3 regions of the Mesorhizobium sp. LNHC209A00 genome follow, and region 2 is predicted to be linked to each of the others. Evidence: predicted binding sites of a transcription regulator. Region 2 holds the regulator's gene; each other region holds the start of a gene.
What was found. The regulator PhoB, encoded in region 2, activates phosphate uptake and scavenging genes when phosphate is short. The targets are predictions, from matches to a motif close to TGTCATNNANCTGTCAT.

Region 1 (3,258 bases), on a different contig from region 2:
GCAAGGCAACGCCTTCGACATAGTAGGGCCGGGAGAAATTGATCAACTGCGAGCGCTGCGCCGTCATGGTCATGAACTGAATAGTAATGTCGACCTTGTTGGTGGTCACGTTGGGAATGCGCTGGGCCGGATCCTGCATGACGAACTCGACCTTGGTCGGGTCGTCGAAAAGGCCCTTGGCGAGAATGCGGCCCATGGTGATGTCCATGCCGACCAGTTCGCCGGCATCGTTCTCGAAATGCCAGGGTGCGTTGGTGCTGCCGGTCCCGACAATCAGCTTGCCTCTGTCGAGCACGGTGCGCAACAGGCTGTCGGATGCGGCCTGTGCGGCGGCCTTCCGCGCATCGACGGCTGTCAGGACGCCGGCCGTGGCAAGTCCCGCCATTCCCAATTTCAGAAAATCACGTCTTCCGGATGTGTCGTTCACGGCGACCTCCTTTCGTGTTGTGTTCCCCTATGCACAGGCCATACACGCGGCAATGATTATCACAGGTTGTCTATTACAAGAGACACATGTATCCTGTACAAGACAGATACTAGCACCGGGAATCGACAATGCAAGATGGGAGTGTTTTGGCTGCTTCGGCCGACGAGAAGGTACCGGGCTCTCGTGAAAAGGGCCTCAACCGGGTCCTGGAGATCCTGGAGTTCCTTCACACTACGCAGCGTGCGATCGGCATTGGTGATCTCGCCAAGGGCGTCAATGCGCCGCGTTCGACCACCTACACGCTGGTGCGGTCGCTGGTCGATGCCGGCCTCCTGGAAATGGCCGGTGATGGCAATCGCGTCTATTTCGGCAAGAAGCTCTACCTCTACGGAATGGACTATGTGCGCGGCAACGATTTGTTGCGGCGCGGGCGCCAGGAGGTCGATCATCTGTCGCGCGAGACGGGCGAGACCTCGGAATTGTGCATGCTGCAGAGCGGCCGCTATACGATCGTCCATTCCAGCCCTGGTAGCAGGCCGTTCCGCATCAGTTCGGCCACTGGCTTGCAGATACCGCTGCCCTGGACCGCGTCTGGCCGGCTATTGCTTGCGGGGCAGGATAGAGCCGCGGTCGAAGCCATGGTGTCTGATGACGATCTCGTGCTGCCTGACGGGCGCAAGCTGCGGCTCGACGATTTCATCGCCGACATCGCAAAGGCAGGGGTAACCGGCTACTGCGTCACCTCGGGCCTGGTCGACGCCTATACGAAATGCCTCGCCGTGCCGGTTTTTTCAGCGCCAGGCAAGGTCGAGGCGACGATGTGCCTGGTGGTTCCGATCGATACGTCGGAGGAGCGCACCGCCGATCTCATCGGCCTGCTGCGCGGCCGCGCCGCTGGGCTCTCGATCGGCGCATAGGCGGAAAGCGCCGGCGGCGCGGGCGCTCGCGTCTCAGGCGATGATGTCTGGAATGATCCTGTCTTCCAGCTTCATCAGCCGGTCCTTGAGGAACAGCTTCTTCTTTTTCATGCGCTGGATCTGCAGCGGGTCGCAATTCATGGCGATCATCGCGTTGATCGCGGCATCGAAATCGGCGTGTTCCTGCTTCAGCCGGGAAAATTCGAGGCGAGTATCGGCCTGTTCCTGATCGGACATTCTCTACCGTCTGCACGTCTGCGGCGCCCAAAACTGGGCCTGGTTGGGCGGGGGCGGCAATTTCTGCCACCGGCGCGCAGCCCATATCACATTTCACGTTGTCGTGGAATGCTACCACGCAGCATTCGACATCGCCGCTCGATGGTGGCACACTGTCATTGTGCCGTCACAGATACGACCTGCGGTGGACGTGCCTAGGCGGCTGCAATCGAGGAAACCATGAAAGGGAGAACCAATCATGTCTCTTGCATCCCATCTTGATGAGTTGCAGCGGAAACACGGCGACATCGAACGCGAAATCGATGACGCGATGAACCACCCGTCGGTTGACGACCTCGAAATCGGGAATCTCAAGCGACGCAAGCTGGCACTCAAGGATGCGATTGAGAAACTGAGGGCGCAACCAACCACGCATTGATCCTCACCTGACATAGCCGCTCACCACTGGCGGTCTTCCTTACCGGCGGCGCCAGCCGCCGGTGCAGTGATTGCGATTTTCAGCGCTGCACCATAAGCGGAAACTAATATCCTTCGGACCTATTTTGCCGACCTGGCCGCCGCCAGGTCGTGTGCTGTTCAGGTCCCGGCCGTGACCAATTGCTGCCAGTGGCGACCTGTCGCCATTGACAAGCCATCCTTGCTCCTCCACCTCATGCCGGACTTCAGCGCATCGGCCCGGCTTGTGCGTCCAGGTGGACGCATGCGCTTCAAGAGAGACGCATAGCGCTCAGAGACAAAGGCTGCCGGCATGACCGGATATTTTTCTTCTCCCTTCCCCCGCCGCACCTCGGTCGGCGTCGATGTCGGCGGCGTGGTCGTCGGCGGCGGCGCGCCGGTGGTCGTTCAGTCGATGACCAACACCGACACTGCCGATATCGACCAGACAGTCGCGCAGATCGCGGCGCTGCACCGCGCCGGCTCCGAGATCGTGCGCATCACCGTCGACCGCGACGAGAGCGCGGCCGCCGTGCCGCGCATTCACGAGCGCTTGCTGCGGCTTGGCATCAACGTGCCGCTGGTCGGCGACTTCCACTATATCGGCCACAAGTTGCTCGCCGATCATCCGGCTTGCGCCGAGGCGCTGGCCAAATACCGCATCAATCCGGGCAATGTAGGCTTCAAGGACAAGAAGGACCGGCAGTTCACCGATATCGTCGAAATGGCGATCAAGCACGACAAGCCGGTGCGTATCGGCGTCAACTGGGGTTCGCTCGACCAGGAGCTTCTCACCCGGCTGATGGACGACAACCAGGACAAGGGTTTCCCGCTGACGGCGCAGGAAGTGACGCGCGAGACGATCGTGCAGTCGGCGATCCTGTCGGCCGAGATGGCCGAAGAGATCGGCCTTGGCCCCGAAAAGATCATCCTGTCGGCCAAGGTCAGCGGCGTGCAGGACCTGATCGCCGTCTATACCGAGCTTGCCACCCGTTCCAACCACGCGCTGCATCTCGGCCTCACCGAGGCCGGCATGGGCTCCAAAGGCATCGTCGCGTCCTCCGCGGCCATGGGCATCCTCTTGCAACAAGGCATCGGCGACACCATCCGCATCTCACTTACGCCGGAGCCGAATGGTGATCGCACCCGCGAGGTGCAGGTGTCGCAGGAACTGCTGCAGACCATGGGATTCCGGCAGTTCGTGCCGATCGTCGCGGCCTGCCCCGGCTGCGGCCGCACCAC
Region 2 (3,258 bases):
GGCGACACCCGCCAGAATGGCGACTGTGAATCTCTTCATGATATCCTCCCTGCGCCGCGTGTGGCGCGACCAAACTGGCCCCAAGGCCGGCACGAAGGCCCTATTTTTTCGAGCCTCGAAAAAATATTCGTCCATCGCCGGAACCCTGTCAACATCGATTCTGACGGATTTTGAGGTGCCGGAAGCCTTTTTTCGAGCCTCGCAATAAATAAATGACAGCCCCAGCCGCTTCTGCCAGTATTCGACCTGTTGCCGGAGGGTGTTCGAGGGGGCGTCAAGAACCGCGGCGACGGGAGGGAAATCATGTCGGTCGGAATCCGCCACGACGATCTGCGCCGGCGCAATCGAGCAATGGTGATTGGAGCCGTGCGCCGGGGTGGCCAGCCCTCGCGCACCGAGATCGCCGCCACCACCGCCCTCAGCCACTCGACTATATCGGCGATATCAGCCGACCTGATCGGCGAAGGTATCCTGAGCGAAGGCAAGCCGAACGAGGCCGGCTCACTGAAACGCGGCCGGCCGCAGGTTGGCCTTGGCCTCAACCCCGAGGCCGCGGCGGTCATGACCGTGGTGCTGTCGCTGAATTTCCTCTCCGTCGCCGTCATCGACTACGCCGGCCAGGTGATATCGGAGGAGCAGCGCCGGCTGGACACGCTGACAATGTCGCGCGAGGCGCTGACCGGCGAATGCGTGGCCATCGTCCGGCGCCGCCTCGAGGATCCCGACCTCGACGTCGCCAACATCGCCCGCATCGCGCTGGCAATCCAGGGCATCACCGACACCGAGGCGCGCGCCATGCTGTGGTCGCCGATCACGCCCCAGACGGACATTGCCTTCGCCGATATACTCGAAGCCGAATTCGGCATCCCCGCCACCATGGAGAACGACTGCAACATGATGGCGGTGGCGCTGCGCTGGCGCGACCCCGAGCGCTACCGCGACGACTTCATCGCCATCCTGCTCTCGCACGGCATCGGCATGGGCCTGGTGCTGAAGGGCGAGCTGTTCACAGGCACCCATTCCTCGGGCGGCGAGTTCGGCCACATGATCCATCGCCCGGGCGGCGCGCTCTGCCGCTGCGGGCGGCGCGGCTGCGTCGAGGCCTATGCCGGCAACTATGCCATCTGGCGCAATGCAGGACAGATGGGTGAGGACGCCAAACCGGTCGACGTCAGCGACGCCGACATGCGTGCATTGGCGGCCACGGCGCGCGAAAGAGACGGACCGGAACGCGAGGCCTATCGCAAAGCCGGGGAGGCGCTGGGCTATGGGCTTGGCAGCCTGTTCGCGCTGATCGATCCGGCGCCCGTTGCGATGGTCGGCGTCAGCGCCGCCGCCTTCGATCTGATCGAGCCGGCCTTGCGCGAGGCCATCGCCCAGACCGCCGGCGGCCAGCATTCGACGTCGATTTCCTTCGATACAGAGCCGAACGAATTGCCGCTGATCCGCGAGGGCTGCGCCATGCGCGCGCTCACCTTCGTCGACCAGGAGATCTTCGCGCCGGGCGTGCAGGTGAGATCCGGCAACAACGTGGCCTGATCTCAATCCTCGCGGATCGCGTAGCCTGCGCCACGGATGGTGCGTATCACATCGGGCATGCGGCCATTGTTTACCGCCTTGCGCAGGCGGCCGACATGCACATCCACGGTGCGCTCGTCGATGTAGATCGTCTCGCCCCAGACATTGTCGAGCAACTGGCTGCGCGAGAATACGCGGCCGGGATGGCGCATCATGAACTCGAGCAGGCGGAACTCGGTCGGTCCGAGCCGGATCTCGCTCTTCTTGCGATAGACCCGGTGCGATTCGCGGTCGAGCACGATGTCGCCGACCTTGAGCACGCTGGACAACACTTCCGGCTTGGCGCGGCGCAGCAGTGCCTTGACCCGGGCCATGAATTCCGGCGTCGAGAACGGCTTGACCAGATAGTCGTCGGCGCCGGTCGAGAGGCCGCGCACGCGGTCGCTCTCCTCGCCGCGCGCCGTCAGCATGATGATCGGCAACCGCTCCGTCTCGGGCCGCATACGCAGGCGCCGACAGAGTTCGATGCCGGAAACCGCCGGCACCATCCAGTCGAGCACCAGGAGGTCGGGCACGTTTTCCTGGAGGCGGATCTCGGCTTCGTCGCCGCGTGTCACCACCTCGACCTGGTAACCCTCGGACTCCAGATTGTAGCGGAGGAGCACGCCCAGCGGCTCCTCGTCCTCCACCACCATGATGCGTGGCGCGATCATCGATTGACCATCCCTGCCGTCAAGCCGCCGGCACCGACATCGCCGTCTCGTCCTGCTTCGGACGGTTGGCGGGCAGTTGCGTGCCGGTCAGCACATAATATGCATTCTCGGCAATGTTGGTCACATGATCGCCGATGCGTTCGAGATTCTTGGCGCAGAACAAAAGATGCGTGCAAGCCGTGATGTTGCGGGGATCCTCCATCATGTAGGTCAGGAGTTCGCGGAAGACCGAAGTGTATTTGACATCGATGCGTTCGTCGTCATTCCTGAGCTTGGCGAGGGCGGCGGCATCGCCGGCCGCATATTCCTCGACCACGCCCTGCACCTGGATCAGCACCAGCTGCGCCATGGAGTCTATGGAATGCGACAGGTCGCGCGGCGTGGCGGTGAGGCCGACGGAGCCGACGCGCTTGGCGATGTTCTTGGCAAGGTCGCCGATGCGTTCGAGATCGCCCGCCATGCGGATCGAGCCGACCACATGACGCAGATCGTCGGCCATCGGCTGGCGCTTGGCGATCAGGGTGATGGCGCGATCATCGAGTTCGCGCTGGCGCGCGTCCATGATGGCGTCGTCGGAGACGACGCGCTGTGCCAGCGCGTTGTCGGAATTCAGCAGCGCCTTGGTGGCGCCGCCGACCATAATGCCGGCGAGATCGCCCATGTCGCTGATCAGCCTGCTGATCTGTCCGAGATCCTCGTCGAAGGCTGCGACTGTGTGTTCGGCCATGATCCTGGTCCTCGTATGCGTGAGATCAGCCGAAGCGGCCGGTGATATAGTCCTGCGTGCGCTTCTCGCGAGGCGACGTGAAGATCTTCTCGGTCTTGTCGAATTCGACCAGCTCGCCCAGATACATGAAAGCCGTCTGCTTCGAGACGCGCGCGGCCTGCTGCATGTTGTGGGTGACGATGACGATTGTGTAGTCGGCTTGCAACTCGTCGATCAATTCCTCGATCTTCGCGGTCGACAATGGGTCGAGCGCCGACGCCGGCTCATCGAGCAGGATGACCTCCGGCTTCACCGCCACCG
Region 3 (3,258 bases), on a different contig from region 2:
TCCTCGCTCGCCGTATCGCTCGGCCTGGTGATGACGCGGCGCACGAACTCCAGCTGCGTCTCGTCGGCAAAGAGCGCCTTGGCATAGCCTATGACCGTGTCCTTGCCGGCGCCGCTGGGGCCCACGACAGCGACGAAGACGCCGTGGCGGATCGGGAAGGTTTCGGCGGACAGTTCGCGCTCGATCGAGGCCGACACCATCATGCCACCCGGCATCCCTGCCGCCAGACGGTGCGTACGACCGGAACATGATCGTCGACGCGCACGCGCACCAGATCGGCGCGACGGCCCTGCTCGATGACGCCGCGGTCGTCGAGGCCGACGGCCCGCGCCGGGTTCTTCGAAACCATGGCGACGGCCCGCGGCAGCGAAATACCTTCGACCATGTCGCCGAGGAAGAAGGCCGACTGGATCAGGCTGAAGGGAATGTAGTCGGACGACAGGATGTCGAGCAGGCCGTCACTGGCCAAGGTGCGTGCCGAGACATTGCCCGAATGCGAGGCGCCGCGCATGACATTGGGCGCCCCCATCAGCACCCCGAGCCCGGCGGCCTTCGACGCACGCGCCGCTTCCTCGGTGGTCGGGAACTCGGCGACCCGCACACCCTGCTCGATGGCCTCCTCGACATGAGCCGACGTCGCATCGTCGTGGCTGGCAAGCACGATGCCGCGCTCCCGGCAGGCGGCGGCGATGAAGACGCGGTTCGGCCCGGAGTTGCGTGACGATTCGTCCATCCGCTTCTCGCAGAATTTCTGGAAATCGCGATCCGAGAGTTTCAGCTTGCGCTGGTAGTAGTAGGCATAGGTTTCAAGATTGACGAACTGGCGCTGGCCCGGTGCGTGGTCCATCAGCGACGCCAGCTTGACCCGTTCGTCACCGTCGAAATTGGCGAATGCGTTGAGGCAATCCGGCGCTGAAACCTCGCAGCGAAGGTGCAGGAAGTGATCGGCCCGCAAACGATCCTGCGCGACGCTGTCCTCGATCGCATCGGCCAGCTTGCGTATGTCGTCCAATGTCAGGTCGGCGTCCTCGTCCATGCCGACGCGCAAGGCATCGAGCACGGTCGTGATGCCGGCGGTCGCCACCTGCGCGTCATGGGCGAGCACCGCGGCGATCGGGTTCCAGCGCACTTTCGGCCGCGGCGCATAATGGCCCTCGAGATGGTCGGTGTGGAGTTCGACCAGCCCTGGAATGATGAAGTCGCCGCCCATGTCCTCGCCGGTCCGGGCCGAACCGGCATCGATGCCCGCGATCAAGCCATCGCGCAGCACCAGTGAGCCTTCGACGATCTCGTCGGCAAGAACGATGCGGGCGTTGGAAAGAACAGTTTCGGCGGTCATTGCGGGTAGTCCTTGGTCTTGCAGTGGGTTTCGTTCAGGCGATTTTTCGGGCCGGGCGGCGTCCGAGCGCGTGCTGGGAAAGCACCATGAACGGCGCACCGGGCTCGGGTTCGATAAACAATGTCAGCGCGTCCACGAGCACGGGCTGGCGCAACACATCGGCGAAAAGGCTGTCGATGGCGGCGCGCAGGCGAGGGCTTTCCCGTGGGCCGGCCCGCCCCGACAGGGTCATGTGGAAGCGGAAGGTCTCGAAGACATAGGGATAGCCCCATTGGCAGAGATTGCGAAACTCGACCGGCTTCAGCGAATCCGGGCTGCGCCGCTCGATCTCGGCCTCGGACAGCGGCGCGCGAAACCGATCGAAATCGCGTACCACATCGTCGGCGAAGCGGTTGAGCGGCGGCAGCGGACCATCCGGCACCAGCGCGAAGAAGGTGTCGATCTGGCTGACGACCAGGCGCGGGATCGTGACGACAGGCGTAACCTCGGCAAAATGATCCAGCGCCGCGCGGAGCGAGGGTTCGGTCTCCGTCGCAGCCAGGTGGAAGGGCGCCTTCAGCGTCGCGTGAAAGCCATAGCGGCGCGCCGAAGCGGTGTGGAAGGCCACTTCCGCCGCCGACAGATCGGCAACGGCCTCAACCGGCCTTGTCGCGGCGCCGAACGGATCGCGGCCCAGCCAATTCGCGGCGATGCGCGCCAGCGGCTCGTCCTGCCGGGGGGTGAAATAAATGGCATAGCGCATGGGAAGTCCTCGTCAGAACTGTTGCCATAGGTGATTTCCATGACGGATTGACGAAGCTTTGACGGGTTTTAGAAGGCAAATCGACACTTCGGGTCCTTAGCCGACGATTTTTCCAAGCTGGACCAATAAGTTCGGCCGGACGGCGACACGGTCAGGCCTTCATCAACCATTCGTGCTCGGGAGCATTGTGGAATTTCCACGTCCGCTTCGGTCCGGCCATCACGTTGAGGTAATAGAGGTCATAGCCGTGGCAGGCGGCACAGGGGTGATAGCCCTTGGGCACCAGCACCACATCGCCATCCTCGATCGCCATGGCTTCGTCCAGCGCGCGATGTCCGCTTTTGTCGGCATCGGTGTAGACGCGCTGGAAGGCAAAGCCCTGGGGCGGGTTGAGGCGATGGTAGTAGGTTTCCTCGAGATAGGACTCGGCAGGCAGGTTGTCCTGGTCGTGCTTGTGCGGCGGGTAGCTCGACGTGTGACCGCCGGGCGTGATGACCTCGACGACCAGCAACGAGTCGGCCGGCTGGCCTTCCGGCAGGATGTTGGTGACGTAGCGCGTGTTGGTGCCCTTGCCGCGCACCTCCTGGCCGAGATTGCCCGGTCCGATCACCCGGACCGGCAGGCCGCCGCCAAGACCGGGCGCCGAGCAGACGCCAAGTTCCAGCTCGGTATCGGCCGTCACCGACCAGTCCGATCCCTGCGGCACATAGACCGACCACGGCTTGCCATCGAAGGGCGACATGCGCTCGCCGAGCAGGCCGAGATCCTTGCCGCCGGCTTTCACGGTACCCTTGCCGGTCACGAACACCAGGCAGACTTCGCGGTCTTCCGTCTTTCCCGACGCGTTTTCGCCCGGCTTCAGCCGATGCAGGTCGAAACCGACATAGGTCCAGCCGGCGCTTTTCGGCGTCACATGGGCGACGCGGCCATGGCCCTTGTCGGCTTTGACGAGCAGTTTCGACATCGGGTTACTCCTTCGGTTCGGTCTCGCTTGCGGCCTTGCTCTCGTCCACCGGCTTGTAGAGATAGAAAAACTGCCAGATGGCGTAGCCGGCAAAACCGAGCGCGATGACGCCCCAGAACGGCGTGCCGGACGCGAACTCGATCACCGACCAGATCAGGCAGACGGCCACGACGGCGATGCGCCGCCAAAGCGGACGGAAGAACGGGTGTTCAT

Region 1: the regulator PhoB is predicted to act here: its motif matches at 1,735-1,751, upstream of X739_RS141675 (YdcH family protein).
Region 3: the regulator PhoB is predicted to act here: its motif matches at 2,121-2,137, upstream of X739_RS160090 (DUF1045 domain-containing protein).

What each region holds. Positions count from the first base shown of each region.
Region 1 is NZ_AYWT01000015.1:5,622-8,879, forward strand. It holds gene X739_RS141690 (transporter substrate-binding domain-containing protein) at 1-385, opposite strand, end outside; gene X739_RS141685 (IclR family transcriptional regulator) at 556-1,344, shown strand; gene X739_RS141680 (YdcH family protein) at 1,378-1,581, opposite strand; gene X739_RS141675 (YdcH family protein) at 1,820-1,999, shown strand; gene ispG (flavodoxin-dependent (E)-4-hydroxy-3-methylbut-2-enyl-diphosphate synthase) at 2,330-3,258, shown strand, end outside.
Region 2 is NZ_AYWT01000006.1:239,167-242,424, reverse strand. It holds gene xylF (D-xylose ABC transporter substrate-binding protein) at 1-39, opposite strand, end outside; gene X739_RS148930 (ROK family protein) at 304-1,539, shown strand; gene phoB (phosphate regulon transcriptional regulator PhoB) at 1,542-2,231, opposite strand; gene phoU (phosphate signaling complex protein PhoU) at 2,251-2,958, opposite strand; gene pstB (phosphate ABC transporter ATP-binding protein PstB) at 2,984-3,258, opposite strand, start outside.
Region 3 is NZ_AYWT01000002.1:516,913-520,170, forward strand. It holds gene phnN (phosphonate metabolism protein/1,5-bisphosphokinase (PRPP-forming) PhnN) at 1-203, opposite strand, end outside; gene X739_RS160095 (alpha-D-ribose 1-methylphosphonate 5-triphosphate diphosphatase) at 200-1,339, opposite strand; gene X739_RS160090 (DUF1045 domain-containing protein) at 1,374-2,081, opposite strand; gene iolB (5-deoxy-glucuronate isomerase) at 2,233-3,045, opposite strand; gene X739_RS160080 (DUF3329 domain-containing protein) at 3,050-3,258, opposite strand, start outside.